4 regions of the Streptomyces sp. NPDC058964 genome follow, and region 2 is predicted to be linked to each of the others. Evidence: riboswitches for the same ligand, from Rfam matches in the RefSeq annotation. Region 2 holds a riboswitch; each other region holds the start of a gene.
The links. A riboswitch is a leader RNA that binds a small molecule or an ion and turns the genes downstream of it on or off. The one in region 2 is predicted to bind cyclic di-AMP.

Region 1 (4,017 bases), on a different contig from region 2:
GCACCGTGTCGGGCTCCGGTCCCGTGGGAAAGGGACGACGTCGCCATGGCAGACCATCTGGAAGCATCCGTCACTCTGCCGAGCGATCCCGTCTCGGTCTCCGCGGCCCGTTCCTACGTACTGGCCACGCTGGCGGAATGGGGCCTGCCACCGGGCACCGAAACGGCCGACACGATCCGCCTCATCATCTCCGAACTCGCCACCAATGCCGTACAGCACACCTTCGGGCAGTCACCCACCTTTACGGTGCACATCGTGCTCGACCGTGACGAACACCTGCGCATCGGGGTCACCGACAGCCATCCGCGCTTCCCGAAGAGGCTTCCGGCGGCCGTCCAGCAGGACAACGGCCGGGGCATGGTCATCATCCGCTGGCTCACCGCCGAGTGCGGCGGCAAGCTACGGGTCCGGCCCACTCGCGAAGGCGGCAAGACCGTCTCCATCGAACTGCCGTGGACGGTACCCGCCCAGCCGGTCACCGCGGCGGGACAGCAGGAGCCATAGCACTCAGACCCCCTGCGACGACTGGTGCGCACGTCCGAACGCGCCCCGCAGCAGCGCCCGGAAGGCCTCCGCGGCAGGCGTCACCCCGTCGGCCCGGTACGCGACCGAGATCGTACGCCGCAACTCGCCCCCTTCCAGCGGGCGTACCCCGACCGTGGTCACCGCCGTCCGCGCCACCATCTCCGGTACGACCGCCACGCCGAGCCCGGCACTCACCAGCGCGCACACCACGGCATAGCCGGGGGTCGGCACCAGCAGCGCCGGAGCGGCCCCGGCCGCCACGAGAAGGGCCTCCACCTCACGCCGGGCCACATGGTGCGGCGCCATGCTGATCAGCGGCTGCCCCGCGAGCGCGGCCAGCGGCAGCCGGGAGGACGCGCTGCTCAGCTCATGACCCGGAGAGGTCACCAGCACCAGCTCCTCGACCAGAACCGGCTCCAGACGGACCGAGGACGGCACGGGGAGGGACTCGGCCGGGTGGTACGTGTGGGTGAGGGCCAGATCCACCTCCCCGGCCGCCACCGCCGCCACGCCCGCCGGAGGGTCGTAGTCCGCGACCGACAGCTCCACGTGCGGGTGCGCCCGGCGGAACGCGCTGAGCGCCGGCGGAAGCAGATGCACGCCGGCGGTGGGAAAGGTCCCCAGCCGCAGGGAGCCGCCCGACACCCCGGCCAGCCGCGCCAGCTCGTGCCGGGCCAGCTCCAGCTCGTCGAGGACCCGGCGTGCCCGCGCCACCAGCAGCTCGCCGGCGTCCGTCAGCCGTGCGCCGCGGTGGTGGCGCACCAGCAGCGCCGTGCCCGCCTCCCGTTCCAGTTTGGCCAGCTGCTGGGAGAGCGCGGGAGGCGTGTAGCCGAGACGCTCGGCGGCACGGGTGATCGATCCCGCCTCCGCTACGGCGACGAGGGCGGCGAGTCGTGTGGGGTCGTACATGACGGATGCCAGCCTAAACGACTGCTTAAGGCTGACCCCGCAGATTCGAAATACCTGCTGAAGGCCTCGGCCGGGCAGGCTGGGCGCCATGGACGGACAGCTCATCGCCTTCACCGCGATCGCGGCCGGACTGGTCGCCGTGCCGGGTGCCGACTTCACGGTCGTCGTACGCAACGCGCTGGTCTCCCGCCGGGCGGGCGCGGTCTGCGGGCTCGGCATCGCGGGCGGGCTCCTGGTGCACACCACACTGGCGGCCGCCGGCGTCGCCGCCGTGCTGGTGGCCGTTCCGGCGCTGTTCCGCGCCCTGCAACTGCTGGGCGGCGCCTACGTCCTCCACCTCGGCGTCCGGACCCTGCGGACACCGCGACGGCCCGCGGGGGCGTCCGAGGCGGATCCGGCGACGCAGGCGCACCCCCTGCGGCAGGGATTCGTCACCAACGTCCTCAACCCCAAGGCCTCGCTGACCTTCCTCAGCCTGCTGCCGCAGTTCGTGCCGCCGGGCGGCGCGGCGCTGCCCAGGACGCTGCTGCTCGCGCTCATCGTGTGCGCGCTGGCGCTGACCTGGTTCCAGATGGTGGCCCTGCTGGTCGACCGGCTCGGCCGGTGGCTGCGCCGGCCGCGGGCCGCCAGGGCGCTGCACACGGGCACCGGCGTGGCGCTCACGGCGCTCGGGGCGGCCCTGTCGCTGGAAGCGTTCCTGGCGCTCCTGTGACCCCGGATCAGTCCGGGCCGGGACCCGAGGGGGTGACGGAGCGGCAGGAGCCGCCACCCCCTCGGCGGGTCAGCTGACCCGGCCGTACCAGACGCTCCTCGTCCAGATCCTCTCCAGCTTCACCACGTCACCGGTCTTCGGGGCGTGCCAGATCTTCCCCTTACCGGCATAGATGCCGACGTGGTAGACGCTGGAGCCGGAGTGGAAGAACACCAGGTCTCCGGCCTTGCGGCTGCGCGCGGAGATGTGGTGCGTCTTGTTGTACTGCTGGGCGGCCGTGCGCGGCAGGGTCTTGCCCGCCTTCTTGTACGAGTACAGCGTGAGCCCGGAGCAGTCGAACCTCCGTGGCCCGGTGGCGCCCCACTTGTAGGGCGAGCCCTTCTTGGAGGCCGCGACCTGGAGTGCCTTCGTCGCCATCGTCGCGGCCGAGGCGTCGGCCGCGACGCCCGGAACCACGATCGAGCCGCCCACGGCGGCGATGGTGAGGGCCGAGGCCGTACCGGCCCGGGCCATGAGCGACGGGACACGATTGAGCGCAGTCATGCGCAACCCTTCGTCAGCCGCCTGTGAAGGATGACCTGTCGGATTCGGGCTGGCGAAGTAGCCCGGCCGCGTTGCCGCGGCTTCACCCCAAGGGCTGCTCGGAACGAACAAACAGACGAACGAACGTCCGTTCCGGCGACCCGTCTTGCTCGGGTCCTCCACTCCTGCCGATCCACTCCTGTCGACCGGTCATCCGGGCGGCGGCAGGACTCGGCGTCCGCCCGGACCGCCCCGCCGCTGTGGCGGGGGCTTGTCGTCAGACAGGGATCTTCACTCACAGGTGTCCGAAATACCCAATGGAATCGGGGGTTTGTGGCGTTACTCACCACTCACCCGTTCGGGTGGACATTGCTGTGTTCGAGTCATGGTCGAGGGGTCGAAGGACCCCCGGACCAGCACCGAAGCACCTCACCGTCCCTTTCGGACAGGCGTGTTGCGCAACGCCGACGGTCTCACGAATGGACGCTCGACTACGCCGAACGGGGGTACGCCATTTGGGCCGTTTCGAGTCGGCGGCGGACAGGCGTCCGTCAACCCCCGCCACCGGGCGGGACGGTGACCCGGGCGGTGCGCCGCTCGCCGTCCAGCACCCGCATCGCCCGCGCGAGAGTAGCCGCGTGCAGCTCCGTCTCGCCCCTCTGGTGCATGAGGGCCAGCGCGTCGCGCAGTTCGGCCGCGGTACGCACCAGCGCCTGGGCGGCCCGCAGTCCGCGGTACGTGTCCCCGTGCTGTGCCGGGTTGATCCGGCCCAGCAGATCGACCGCGTCGAGATAACGGTCGATCAGTTCGCCCTCGGCCCGGGTCAGCGCGGGCAGCGGCGGCAGCTCCGGAGGCAGCATCGGCGGCTCACCTCGCGCCCGGCGCGGTACGGGACGCCTTGCGGCTGGGGATGATCCCGTCCACCAGCCCGTACTCCAGTGCTCCCCGCGCGTCCAGGATCAGATCCCGTTCCAGATCCTCGCGGACCTGCCGTGGCCTGCGCCCCGTATGCCGAACGAGCATTCCTTCCAGCAGGGCGCGGATCCGCTCCAACTCCTCGGCCTGGATGACGAGGTCGCTCGGCCGGCCCTCGGTCGGCTCGGGCAGAGCCGGCTGCCGGATCACCATGCGGGCGCCGGGCAGCGCGAACCTCTTGCCGGGCGTACCGGCCGCGAGCAGGACGGCGGCGGACGAGCCTGCCTGTCCCAGGCAGACCGTCTCCACGTCGCAGCCGACGTACCGCATCGTGTCGTAGACCGCCGACATCGCGCTGAACGAGCCACCCGGAGAGTTGATGCAGAGCGAGATGTCGCGGTCCGGGGCGGCGTGCTCGAGGTGCATGAACTGCG
Region 2 (4,017 bases):
GCCCTGGCCGGTCTACGGGGCCCATGGCCCGGCGTACGGGGTTCAGGCCGGGTACGGCCGGCCGCAGCCGTATCCCGCGTACAACCCGTACCGGTCCTAGGCTCCGGAGCGGCCGGAACCCGGACCGCGACCCGCACCGCCCCGGCAGGCAGGCAGGCAGGCAGGGCTGGGCCGACGCGTCGGTGAGCCTCGCCGGTTCCTCCTCGGTCGGAGGAGCCGAGTTCGCGAAGGGAAGTCATGCTCTATGAGAGCGGACACACCGGAGTGGAGGATTCCGGAAACGCCCGCGAAGACCCCGTGAACACCTGACCGGCAGCCCTGACGTCGGGGGGGTGTCGTCAGGACTGCCGGAAATCGAAGAGGTGCACCAGGGGCCCTGGGCCGCGTGCCGTCAGGGGTTGAGGCCCTTGCCGTGCAGCCACGTCATCGGGTCGATGCCGGTGGCCTGGCCGCCCGGGTGGACCTCCAGGTGGAGGTGCGGTCCGGTGACGTTGCCCGTGGCGCCCACGCGGCCGATGACCTCGCCCGTGCTGACCTTCTGCCCGACCGAGACGTTGATCGAGGACTGGTGGCAGAACCACAGCTCGGTGCCGTCGTCGAGGGTGAGGACCGTGCGGTAGCCGTAGGAGCCGGCCCAGCCCGCCTGGGTGATCGTGCCGCTGTGGATGGCCTTGATCAGTGTGCCCGTGGGCGCGGCGAAGTCGAGGCCGGTGTGGTAGCCGGAGGACCACATGGCGCCGGCCTCACCGAAGGTCGAGGTGATGGTGTACGAGGAGGTCGGCAGCGTGTACTGCTTGGCCAGCTTGGCCAGCCGCTCGGCCTCGGCCTGCTTCTTGGCCTCGGCGTCGGCCTTCGCCTTGGCGTCGGCGGCCTTGGCGGCGGCCTCCTTCTCCGCCTTGGCGGCCGCGTCGGCGACCTGCTTGTCGGCGGCGGCCACGGCAGCGGCGGCGGCCTTGGTGTCGACCTGGCTCTGCTGCTTCTCGGCCTGGGCCATGATGCGGTTGCGCAGCGCCTCACCGGCGTCACCGGCGCCCTGGGCGCTGTCCGTGGAGGTCACGCCGACGCTGCTGAGGGCGGTCGCGGAGCCCTTCGGCGCGTCCGAGTGGCTCTCGCCGAGCAGGGAGCCCACGGAGGGCAGGTCGGGCACGGAGATGGACACCGGCGCCTTGCCGGTGTTGGCGCTGGCCATGCCGCCCGCGCCGACGGCGGCTATGACGCCGACGCCCAGGACCGTGGAGCTGCGGGCGAGTCCACCGCCGCGCTGCTTGGAGACGCGGTGCCGGCCGCGTACCGGGCTGATGGACTCCTCGGTGGGATTCCACTCCTCCCAGGGGCCCTCGTCGGCGCGATAGCTGCCGTAGCCGAAGGTCTCGGTGCGCTGACTCGGCACGAACGGGGCTTCTGGGGCAGGCCGGTTGGACGCCACGCGGGCGTGCTCCTTTCCTTCCGCCGCCTACCGGGTTAGCTGACGGGTTCGGAGCGGGAAGGTCTCCTACGCGCGTGTACGAGCCGTGTCGCCACGGCGGCATCCGCGTGATTCACCCCAAGGTGGTGGTTCCCCGGTTCCCTCGCGGGATTCGGCGCGTGCGCACGGAGCCGCCTCTTGTGACGGCTGGGACGACCGCGCTGCGTTATCGAACGTTAATAGACCCGAAGGTTAGATTCCAAGCCGTTCGGCTTGATCATTAGCGATTTCCAGCCGGAACTTAATTGCCATGACCGGCGAAAACCGGGCGAGTTGGCCGCGGTACAGGAGTCTCACCCTTTTTGATGGTGACTCAGACGTTATGCGGAGGGCTCCCGTCCGATCACCCGTCGTGACAGTGCGCAGGCCGGGGAAATGAGCAGACCGGGGAAAACACTCAGGGCCGGAGTCCATTCACTGGACTCCGGCCCTGAGCCTTGAGTAGCGGGGACAGGATTTGAACCTGCGACCTCTGGGTTATGAGCCCAGCGAGCTACCGAGCTGCTCCACCCCGCGTCGTTGTGTCTCAAGCATACGCCATGTTCAGGGGTGCCCGCGCACGGGTTTATCCGCCGGCCACGAGATGGCGGTTCGGCGCCTTGGCCGGGCCCTCGAACTCGGGCAGTACGACGACGTCGACGCCATGGCCGGCCAGCAGCCCGCTGCCGTCGGCGCCCGCCACGAACGTGTCCGGCTCCCGCCAGGCCGTGACCACCCGCCGCACCCCCGCGTCCAGGATCAGCCGCGCGCAGGGGGCGGGCCGCGAGGCCCGGCGGGCGCAGGGCTCCAGGCTGGAGTACACGGTCGCGGCGGCCAGCCTCGGGTCGGCAGGGTCGATCTTGGCCAGCGCCGCCTCCTCGGCGTGCACGACCGGGTCGTCGCCCTCGCGCGAGTGGCCGCGGGCCAGCTCGGTCCCGTCCGCGGCCACCACGACGGCTCCCACGCTGAACGCCGTCTCCGAGGGCGGGCACAGCGCCGCCAGCTCGCACGCGGTCCGCATCCAGTGCCGGTCCGCCGCGGTGACCGACGTGCCGGTGCCGGGTGCCGTCGGCTCGTATCTCATCAGGACGACGTCCTCGATGCGGCGCGTCTCCACGAGCCGGAGCCGCCCGCCCTGGAAGCCCCCGGGGCCGAACAGCCGGGGCGCCCGCGGATCGCCCACCAGGAGCGGTGCGAGGACCAGCTGGAGCTCGTCGGCGAGGCCCTGCCGGAGCAGCTGGGTGTGGACGGTGCCGCCGCCCTCGACCATCAGGCGGCGCACCCCGCGCTCCTCGTACAGGTGTGCGAGCAGCGCCCGCCAGTCGAGGTCGGCGCCCAGCGGGACGACGTCGGCGGCGAGACCGAGCGCCCGTGCCCGCTCGGCGCCCTTCTCGGTCGTGTAGACCACCTTCTCGCCGCCCGTGTGCCAGAACCTCGCGTCCGGGTCCAGGTCGCCGGAGCCGCTGACGGTGACCTTGAGGGGGTACTCGGGCCTGCCCGCGGCGACCCGGGCGGCCCGCCGGACGGGCGAGTTGACCAGAAGCCGCGGGTTGTCGGCTCGGATCGTGCCGGCGCCGACCAGGATCGCGTCGACCGAGGCCCGTACCTCGTCGACCCGGTCGAAGTCGGCGGGGCCGGAGAGGAGGAGCCGCTCGGGGCCGGTGTCGTCCAGGTAGCCGTCGAGGGAGACGGCGGCGGACAAGAGGACGTACGGGTACGGCATCGACGCGCTCTCCTTGACTGAGGTCGACGGGCGGGGACGGATACTGGACGGGCGGGGCTTGGTTCAAGTTTGAAACAAACTTACACTGGCGGTATGACGACCCGCTGGCTCACCCCCGAGGAGCAGCGCGCCTGGCGCGCGTACATGGCCGGCAGCCTGCTCCTGGAGGACGCGATCGACCGGCAGCTCCAGCAGGACACCGGAATGCCGCACCTGTACTACTCCATCCTGGCCAACCTCTCCGAGGCGCCGGAACGGCGGCTTCGCATGACCGACCTGGCGGAGAAGTCGAAGATCACCCGGAGCCGGCTGACCTACGCCGTGACCCGGCTGGAGAAGGACGGCCTGGTACGGCGCGAGGGGTGCCCGTCCGACAAGCGGGGCAGCATCGCCGTGCTGACCGACGAGGGGACGGCCGTTCTGGAGCGTGCGGCACCGGGTCACGTGGCGACCGTACGCGCCTCCCTCTTCGATCGCCTCAGCCCCGAGCAGGTACGGCAGCTGGAGGACATCTTCGGCTCGGTGGCGGACGCGCTCATGGGCGAGGACGCGTGGTGCGCGCCGGACGACGTGCCCTGGCGGCGCCGGTCGCCCAAGTCCTGTTCGTGACGCCGGCGACAGATCCGCAAACCTGTTGCTTCAAATTTAAAGCAGGGGTTAGGGTTCCCTTCCCGGTATCTGCTTCAAATCTGAAACTCATTGAGGCAGTGCCTGAAGCAGGATCCAAGGAACGGACCCCGGGAGAACCCGCATGCCCGACACCCCCGCCGCCACGCCTCGCACCCGCGTCCGGGTACCGCTGCGCTTCCACGACGGTTACAGCGTCGACGCCGAACTCGTCACCTTCCAC
Region 3 (4,017 bases), on a different contig from region 2:
CGCGTCGTCGAGGATCTCCTCGATGCGCAGCAGCTGGTTGTACTTGGCGACGCGCTCGGAGCGGGCCGGGGCACCGGTCTTGATCTGGCCGCAGTTGGTGGCGACGGCCAGGTCGGCGATGGTGACGTCCTCGGTCTCGCCGGAGCGGTGGGACATCATGCACTTGAAGCCGTTGCGCTGGGCCAGCTCGACGGCGTCCAGGGTCTCGGTCAGCGAGCCGATCTGGTTCACCTTCACGAGCAGGGCGTTGGCGGTGCCCTCCTCGATGCCGCGGGCGAGGCGCTCGGGGTTGGTGACGAACAGGTCGTCGCCGACCAGCTGGACCTTGTCGCCGAGCTTGTCGGTGATGACCTTCCAGCCGGCCCAGTCGTCCTCGAACAGCGGGTCCTCGATGGAGACGAGCGGGTAGGCCGCCACGAGCTCCTCGTAGTACTCGGTCATCTCGGCGGCCGAGCGGGACTTGCCCTCGAACTCGTACTTGCCGTCCTTGTAGAACTCGGACGCGGCGACGTCGAGCGCGAGCGCGATCTGCTCACCGGGGACGTAGCCGGCCTGCTTGACGGCCTCGAGGATGAGGTCGAGGGCCTCGCGGTTGGAGCCGAGGTTCGGGGCGAAGCCGCCCTCGTCGCCGAGACCGGTGGACAGGCCCTTGCTCTTCAGGACCTTCTTGAGGGTGTGGTAGACCTCGGTGCCCCAGCGCAGGGCCTCGGAGAAGGACTCCGCACCGATCGGGGCGATCATGAACTCCTGGATGTCCACGTTGGAGTCGGCGTGCGAGCCGCCGTTCAGGATGTTCATCATCGGCACCGGCAGCAGGTGCGCGTTCGGGCCGCCCAGGTAGCGGAAGAGGGGGAGGTCGCTGGCCTCGGAGGCGGCGTGGGCGACGGCGAGGGAGACGCCGAGGATGGCGTTGGCGCCGAGCGAGCCCTTGTTGTCGGTGGCGTCCAGGTCGAACATCGCCTGGTCGATCAGGCGCTGCTCGGTGGCGTCGTAGCCGACCAGCTCCGGGCCGATCTGCTCGATCACGGCGAGGACGGCCTTCTCGACGCCCTTGCCCAGGTAGCGGTTCGGGTCACCGTCGCGGAGCTCGATGGCCTCGAAGGCACCGGTGGAGGCGCCGGACGGAACGGCGGCACGACCCGTGCTGCCGTCGTCGAGGCCGACCTCGACCTCGACCGTGGGGTTGCCTCGGGAGTCCAGGATTTCCCGGGCTACGACGACGTCGATGGACGGCACGAGCATCTCCTTCTTGGGATGTGACGCTGGAAGTGCGGGCTGGTGTGCCTTGCGACTAGAGCCTAACCGTCCCCGGGGCATCGGCCACCGACCGACCGTCCCGTGGACAAGGGAACCGTACACATTGTTTCCGGTCGGAACAAAGGGTGGGACGAAAACGGGTGGAGTACCGCCGGGGAAGCCGGCGTCGGGAAGCCGGCGGCCGGAAAAGAGAAACCCCGCCCCGGTGCGTACGGGGGAATACGCACCGGGACGGGAGACCGTGGGGACGGGGGCGACCCTCACGTGTCCCGCACTGCGGGGGACGTGGGGACGGGGGCGACCCTCACGTGTCCCGCACTGCGGGGGACACGGATGTGAGCAGGCTGTGGCTCTGCCGCCTGCCGCGCATCACTTCAGGTGCAGCTGCTGACCCGGGTAGATGAGGTCCGCGTCCTGGACGACGTCCTTGTTCAGGTGGAACAGCTTCTGCCAGCCGCCCTTGACCTTGTGCTTCGCGGCGATCGTGCTGAGGGTGTCACCCTTGACGACCTTGTACTCGCCGTCGCCCTTCTTGACCTTCTTGCCGGTCGGGGTGGTGACGGTCTTGCTCGCGGCCGGACGCCCGGCGGAGCGTGAGGCGGCCTGCTTCTCGGTCGAGCGGGTGGTGGTGCTCGCGGAGGAACCGCCGCCCGACGAGGAGCCGGCGGAGGCACCGGTGTAGGCGGCACCGGACAGGCCCGTGCCGCAGACCGGCCAGGCACCCTTGCCCTGCGCGGCGAGGACCTTCTCGGCTATCTCGATCTGCTGCGCCTTGGTGGCCTTGTCGGCGGTGGCCGCGTACTTCGTGCCGCCGTACGCGGCCCAGGTGGAGGCGGAGAACTGCAGGCCGCCGTAGTAACCGTTGCCGGTGTTGATCGACCAGTTGCCGCCGGACTCGCACTTGGCGACGGCGTCCCACTCGGCGGCGGTGGCGGCGGAGGCGGTGCCGGAGGCCATCAGCGGGGCGGCGATGGCGGCGCCGGCGACTCCGGCGAGCGCGAGGGCGCGGGCGCGGGTGGCCCTGGAGGGACGACGGTGCTTGCCCTTGGCGGAAAACAGCATGGATGGATCCCCTCACCGACGCCTGCGAGGTGAGCTGTCGGGTTCGGGCCGGTTGAGTTGCCCGGCCACACCTCCGCTGGGAGGCGTGGCTCCACCCCTAGCCGCCCCGGCTCAACTGTCCGGCGCGGCACTTACCTTGGGTCCCCCGCTCCTGCCTGCGGCGCTTGACGCGACGACTGTTCCCGTGCGGCCGCTGGCAGGATTCGGCGTTGCGACAGCCGGGGCTCGTGGTGACGAGCGGTCATGACCGTAGACACGCGATCCGGGGAATTTCAAAGACGATCAGGGCTTCTGAGACTCATCCCACACTTTCACCAAACCGGACATTGAGCATGAAAGTGGGACTCAACTCCCGCTACTTTTCGCCCGTTTCGGTATCGACATTCAGGGTCTGACCGGGGGTGATGTCATTCGGGTCGGGGCCGATGTCGGCCTTGTTGGCGGCGTAGAGCGCGCGCCATCCGCCGTCGAGGTCAAGGGAGTCGGCGATGGACGCGAGGGTGTCACCGACGCGAACCGTGTAGTCCTGTGCGGCGTGACGGCCCACAGAGGCGGCACCCTGTCCGTTTGTGTCGCTTTCGTCCGCACTCGTACCACGATGCCGACCGCCACCGAGCTCGCCGGTGTCGACCAGACTCCAAGAGCCGCCGTTTTGTGCAGAGTTGTCCGCATCACCCGAATTGGCCGATTCCGTGGGTGAGGCACCCTCCCTCCGCGAGTCGCCAGATCCGGAGGATTCCGACTTGTCCGACTTGGCGGAGCCGGAGGAGTTCGAGGGCTTCGAGGATCCGCGCTTGTCGTCGGCGTCCTTGGACCTGGACTTGGACTTATGGGAGTCGTTCGACGGGGAGTCCGACGTCGAGGACGAGTCGGACAAGCCGGGCCAGTCCGAGGAATCCGATGAACCGGAGGAATCGGATGAGCCGGCGGAGTCGGGCGACCCGGACTCCCCGACGCCGGTGTCGACGTCGACCGACCCGGAGTTCGAGGTGAGTCCGGAGAGCAGCGCACAGGTGGCCCAGGGCGCGGTACCCCGGTCGTCGAGGATCTTCTCGGCGACGGCTATCTGCTGCGAGCGGCTCGCCTGGTCCGGGGTGGAGGCGAAGTCGGGGCCGCCGTACTTGTCCCAGTCGTCCTGGGAGATCTGCAGACCGCCGTAGAACCCGTTGCCGGTGTCGGCGCTCCAGGAGCCGCCGCTCTCGCACTCGGCCACCTTGTCCCAGGTGGTTCCGTCGGCCGCGTTCGCGGCGGTGGCACCGAGCAGCGGGATGGCGATGGCGGAGCCGGTCACTCCGGCCGCGACGAGGAGGGCCGGAGCCTGACGGGGGCGACGGTGACGACCGTTCCCGGAGAGCATGCGGAAGCCTTTCGTGCGACAGCGGTGACCAGCGCGGTACATGGAGTCCGACGTACCGCGTTGACGAGTGAACGTATCGGCTGACGATCACTTGTCACAAGTTAATGCCGCACAGATCACGTGAAGATCACAGACTTGACCGCTTGTCATCTTCTCATCACGGGAAGGCCCTTCGAGTGGTATGCGGAAGGTTCGCGGAACATGCCACTCCGGTCGATTACCGGACGGGTGTGAACTCCACGGGCAAGGTGCGCAGTCCACGCATGATGAGCCCGCCACGCCACCGCAAATCGGCCGGATCCACCGCGAGTCGGAGGTCGGGGAGCCGGGTGAGGAGGGTG
Region 4 (4,017 bases), on a different contig from region 2:
ACATCTCCGAGGAGCAGCAGGCGACGCTCGCCCGCCGGGCGGCGTCGATCGGCGTCGAACTGTTCGTGGTCGACGACGGCTGGTTCGGCACCCGCACCAGCGACCGGGCGGGACTCGGCGACTGGACGCCGAACCCCGACCGCTTCCCGAACGGCCTCAAGCCCCTTGCCGACCATGTGCACGCCCTCGGCATGCAGTTCGGCATCTGGGTCGAGCCCGAGATGGTCAACCCGGACAGCGAGCTGTACCGCGCGCACCCCGACTGGGCGCAGTATCAAATCGGTAGGAAAAGGACAGAACTCCGCAATCAGCTTGTCCTCAACCTGGCCCGCGAGGACGTCCGGGAGTACCTCTGGGAGCAGCTCCACGGCCTGCTCTCCAGTGCCCCCGTCGACTACGTGAAGTGGGACTTCAACCGCTGCTTCACCGACGCGGGCTGGCCCGGGGACGCGTATCCGCAGCGGCTCTGGGTCGACCATGTGCGCGCCCTGTACGCCCTGCTGGACCGGCTGCGTGCCGCGCACCCGGGCGTCGCGTTCGAGTCCTGCTCGGGCGGCGGCGGACGGATCGACCTCGGTGTGACGAGCCGCACGGACCAGGTGTGGACCTCCGACAACACCGATCCGCTCGACCGGCTCGCCATCCAGCACGGCTTCAGTCAGATCCACCCGGCACGGATCATGGCCGCCTGGGTCACCGACAGCCCGAACACGCAGCTCAATGGCAGGGTCAGCTCGCTGCGCTTCCGTTTCGTCAGCGCCATGGCGGGGGTCCTCGGTGTCGGCGGCGACCTCGCGGAGTGGACGGAGGAGGAGCTCGCCGAGGCCCGTGAGTGGGTGGAGCTCTACAAGGGCATCCGCCCGGTCGTGCAGCACGGCGAGCTGTACCGGCTGCGGCCTCCGGACGGCGGGCTGAGCGCGGTCCAGTACGTGCGCGGTGGCGAGGCGGTCGTCCTCGCCTGGCTGCAGGCCCAGCGCTACGGCGAGCCCGTCCCCGCGCTGCGGCTGCGCGGTCTCGACCCGACAGCCTCATATGAATGCCGCGAAACGGGCGAAATCCACCGGGGTGCCGTCCTCCTGCACCACGGCCTGCGCACCGGTCTGCGCGGCGACCTCGACGCGTCGGTCTTCCGGTTCCGTCGCGTCTGAGGGTGCTGTCCGAATTAACCCTTTACGTCAAACTTGCGGGGAAATGGCGAGGCCTGGGATGTGATGCGTGAGGAGCGTCATACCCGTGACCGTCCGTCGTGCGTCATGTTCACGTAATTCGCGCCCCTTTCCCGGGAATTGGCCGGGAAAATCGAAAGGGAATGCACGGAGGGTGACCGGGATTTCCCGTAACGGATCATGTGAAACACGGACACACGGAACCTTCTGCTTGTCCCCCCGCATCCCGCTCGCTTACGTTCGCCACCAATCCGGACGGAACGCCGAATCCTGCCGCCGCCCGGAGCCCGCTCACACTCACCCGTGCAAGGCAGGAAGCGGGGGACCCATCAGGTACCAATGCCTGTTCCGGTCTCCGGGACGGCTCGGGGTGAAGCCGCGCTCCGTGCGCGGCCGGGCAGCTCCAGCCCGAACCCGACAGCTCACCTCGCAGGCGCCGGAGAGGAATTCGCCATGCCCGCGAAGGGAAAGCACCGCCGTCCCAAGCCCCGTCGCCTCACCCGCAGGATCGCCGTCGCCGGTACCGGTGGTGCCGCGCTGGCCCTGCCGCTGATCGGGACCGCCGGTGCCCATGCCGCCACCCCGCAGTCCGGTACCGAAAAGGCCGTCCAGTCGCTGCCGACGGTCGCCACGAAGCCGCTGCCGACGGTCGCCACGAAGCCTCTGAGGGCGAAGGTGAATTCGGGTGCCCGTTCGTACACGGTGAGGTCCGGCGACTACCTTTCGAAGATCGCCGACGAGCAGAACGTGCGCGGCGGCTGGCAGCGGATCTACCGGGACAACCGTGAGGCCGTCGGTGACAACCCGTCGCTGATCCACCCCGGTCTGAAGCTCGCCCTCGGCGGGAAGGCCGCGACGGGCGCCGCCCCCTCGTCCGCGACCCCCTCGCGGTCGTCGTCCTCCGAGCGGTCCTCCTCCGCTCCCACCGCCTCCTCCGTGAAGCCGTCGGCCGTGTCGAACACCGAGTCGGCTTCCCGTGCCGCGTCCGGTTCCGACGCCGCGTCCGCCTCGAACGCGTGGCCCCAGGACGCCCAGGCCGCGGTCGCCTCGACCGGCTACAACCTCCCGGTGTCGGGCGCCACCATCGGCACCCACTACCACGTGGCGGGCAGCATGTGGTCCAGCGGCTACCACACCGGCGTCGACTTCGTCGTCCCGACCGGCACCCCGGTCAAGGCCGTGGGTGCGGGCACGGTCGTCTCCGCGGGCTGGGGCGGGGCGTACGGCAACCAGGTCGTCCTGCGCCTCAACGACGGCTACTACGCGCAGTACGGCCACCTGTCCCGGCTCTCCGTCTCGGCCGGCCAGACCGTGACCCCGGGCCAGCAGCTCGGCCTCTCGGGTGCGACCGGCAACGTGACCGGTCCGCACCTGCACTTCGAGATCCGCACCACGCCGAACTACGGCTCGGACGTGGACCCGGTCGCCTACCTCCGCTCCCACGGCGTGCCCGTCGCCTGACGGTACTCGCCCCCAAGCCGCCGAAGGCCGGACCTCCGATCCCCCGGGTCCGGCCTTCGGTGTGTCCGTCCCGCCCGTGGCGATCACCGCCTCAACGTGGCCTGCCGACGCCGTATTCCCTCGTTGGCAAACTATTTAAGGGTGTCTTATCTCACCGATCGTCAACCCCTTCCTACGATCGCGTAGGTCACATCCGAAGGTGAATCATGGGCCGATGTGACAGACGATTCGAAGAGTGACAACAGATCAGTGATCGGGTCGTACGTGGCGGTGGGGGACAGCTTCACCGAGGGCGTCGGCGACCCCGGCCCCGACGGGGCATACGTCGGCTGGGCCGACCGGTTCGCGGTACTTCTCGCGGACAGGCGGCCCGAGGGCGACTTCAAATACACCAATCTCGCGGTACGCGGGAAGCTCCTCGACCAGATCATGGCCGACCAGCTCCCGCAGGCCGTCGAACTCGCGCCGGACCTGGTGTCCTTCTGCGCGGGCGGCAACGACATCATCCGGCCCGGCACCGACCCGGACGAGGTGGCCGAGCGCTTCGAGCGGGCGGTCGTCCGACTGTCCCAGGTGGCCGGCACGGTCATGGTGACGACCGGGTTCGACACCCGTGGCGTGCCCGTGCTCAAGCACCTGCGCGGCAAGATCGCCACGTACAACGGTCACGTCCGGGCCATCGCCGACCGGTACGGCTGCCCGGTGCTCGACCTCTGGTCCCTCAAGACGGTCCAGGACCGGCGGGCCTGGGACGACGACCGGCTCCACCTCTCACCCGAGGGGCACACGCGCGTGGCGCTGCGGGCCGGCCAGGTGCTCGGCCTGGAGGTGCCCGCCGACCCGGACCAGCCCTGGCCACCGCTCCCGCCCCGCGGCACCCTCGACGTCCGCCGCGACGACGTCCACTGGGCCCGTGAGTACCTGGTCCCGTGGATCGGGCGGCGGCTGCGCGGCGAGTCCTCGGGGGATCATGTGACGGCCAAGGGGGCGCTGTCCCCGGACGACATCAAGATGCGGATCGCCTCGGTGGCCTGAGGGCCGGGATCCGACGACCGCGACGTGGGGGGGGGCGCCCCGCGGGGGGCCCGTCGGTGTCACCCGATAGGCCGGTCACGTTCCCGCGAATGGGGCCCGGCCGCGCGCGGGGCACGGTCCGGCGGGCTGTGATGGCTGCGGAGGCACGACCGTCGTGTTCCCGCAGCCGTCCGTCTGAGGAGCCCGTCCCATGCGACGCACCGCTCGCGCCCTGGCCGCCGCCGTCCTGGCGGCGGGCGCCCTTGGCACAGCCATACCGGCCGCCTCGGCGGACCCCGTGGGCACCACGCCCGTCACCTGCGGTGCGACCGCGGTAACCGCCCCGCCGACCGTCGACGCCTCCTCCCCGGTCGAC

Region 1: it holds a riboswitch for cyclic di-AMP, as region 2 does, so the genes downstream of both, ACFW2E_RS05600 (C40 family peptidase) here and ACFW2E_RS18675 (M23 family metallopeptidase) in region 2, are expected to answer to the same signal.
Region 3: it holds a riboswitch for cyclic di-AMP, as region 2 does, so the genes downstream of both, ACFW2E_RS29800 (transglycosylase family protein) here and ACFW2E_RS18675 (M23 family metallopeptidase) in region 2, are expected to answer to the same signal.
Region 4: it holds a riboswitch for cyclic di-AMP, as region 2 does, so the genes downstream of both, ACFW2E_RS22040 (peptidoglycan DD-metalloendopeptidase family protein) here and ACFW2E_RS18675 (M23 family metallopeptidase) in region 2, are expected to answer to the same signal.

The regions. Positions count from the first base shown of each region.
Region 1 is NZ_JBHYKH010000026.1:9,635-13,651, forward strand. Features, by position in the region: gene ACFW2E_RS05585 (ATP-binding protein) at 46-504, shown strand; gene ACFW2E_RS05590 (LysR family transcriptional regulator) at 508-1,434, opposite strand; gene ACFW2E_RS05595 (LysE family translocator) at 1,523-2,146, shown strand; gene ACFW2E_RS05600 (C40 family peptidase) at 2,216-2,689, opposite strand; cyclic di-AMP (ydaO/yuaA leader) riboswitch at 2,693-2,915, opposite strand; gene ACFW2E_RS05605 (hypothetical protein) at 3,220-3,528, opposite strand; gene ACFW2E_RS05610 (ATP-dependent Clp protease proteolytic subunit) at 3,536-4,017, opposite strand, start outside.
Region 2 is NZ_JBHYKH010000135.1:1,806-5,822, reverse strand. Features, by position in the region: gene ACFW2E_RS18680 (PrsW family intramembrane metalloprotease) at 1-100, shown strand, start outside; gene ACFW2E_RS18675 (M23 family metallopeptidase) at 392-1,426, opposite strand; cyclic di-AMP (ydaO/yuaA leader) riboswitch at 1,434-1,593, opposite strand; tRNA gene ACFW2E_RS18670 (tRNA-Met) at 1,908-1,981, opposite strand; gene ACFW2E_RS18665 (dihydrofolate reductase family protein) at 2,031-3,167, opposite strand; gene ACFW2E_RS18660 (MarR family winged helix-turn-helix transcriptional regulator) at 3,261-3,776, shown strand; gene ribA (GTP cyclohydrolase II) at 3,919-4,017, shown strand, end outside.
Region 3 is NZ_JBHYKH010000297.1:4,294-8,310, forward strand. Features, by position in the region: gene eno (phosphopyruvate hydratase) at 1-1,242, opposite strand, end outside; gene ACFW2E_RS29800 (transglycosylase family protein) at 1,627-2,319, opposite strand; cyclic di-AMP (ydaO/yuaA leader) riboswitch at 2,324-2,492, opposite strand; gene ACFW2E_RS29805 (transglycosylase family protein) at 2,675-3,676, opposite strand; gene ACFW2E_RS29810 (cytochrome P450) at 3,894-4,017, opposite strand, start outside.
Region 4 is NZ_JBHYKH010000176.1:6,096-10,112, reverse strand. Features, by position in the region: gene ACFW2E_RS22045 (alpha-galactosidase) at 1-1,148, shown strand, start outside; cyclic di-AMP (ydaO/yuaA leader) riboswitch at 1,455-1,615, shown strand; gene ACFW2E_RS22040 (peptidoglycan DD-metalloendopeptidase family protein) at 1,620-2,627, shown strand; gene ACFW2E_RS22035 (SGNH/GDSL hydrolase family protein) at 2,877-3,662, shown strand; gene ACFW2E_RS22030 (hypothetical protein) at 3,853-4,017, shown strand, end outside.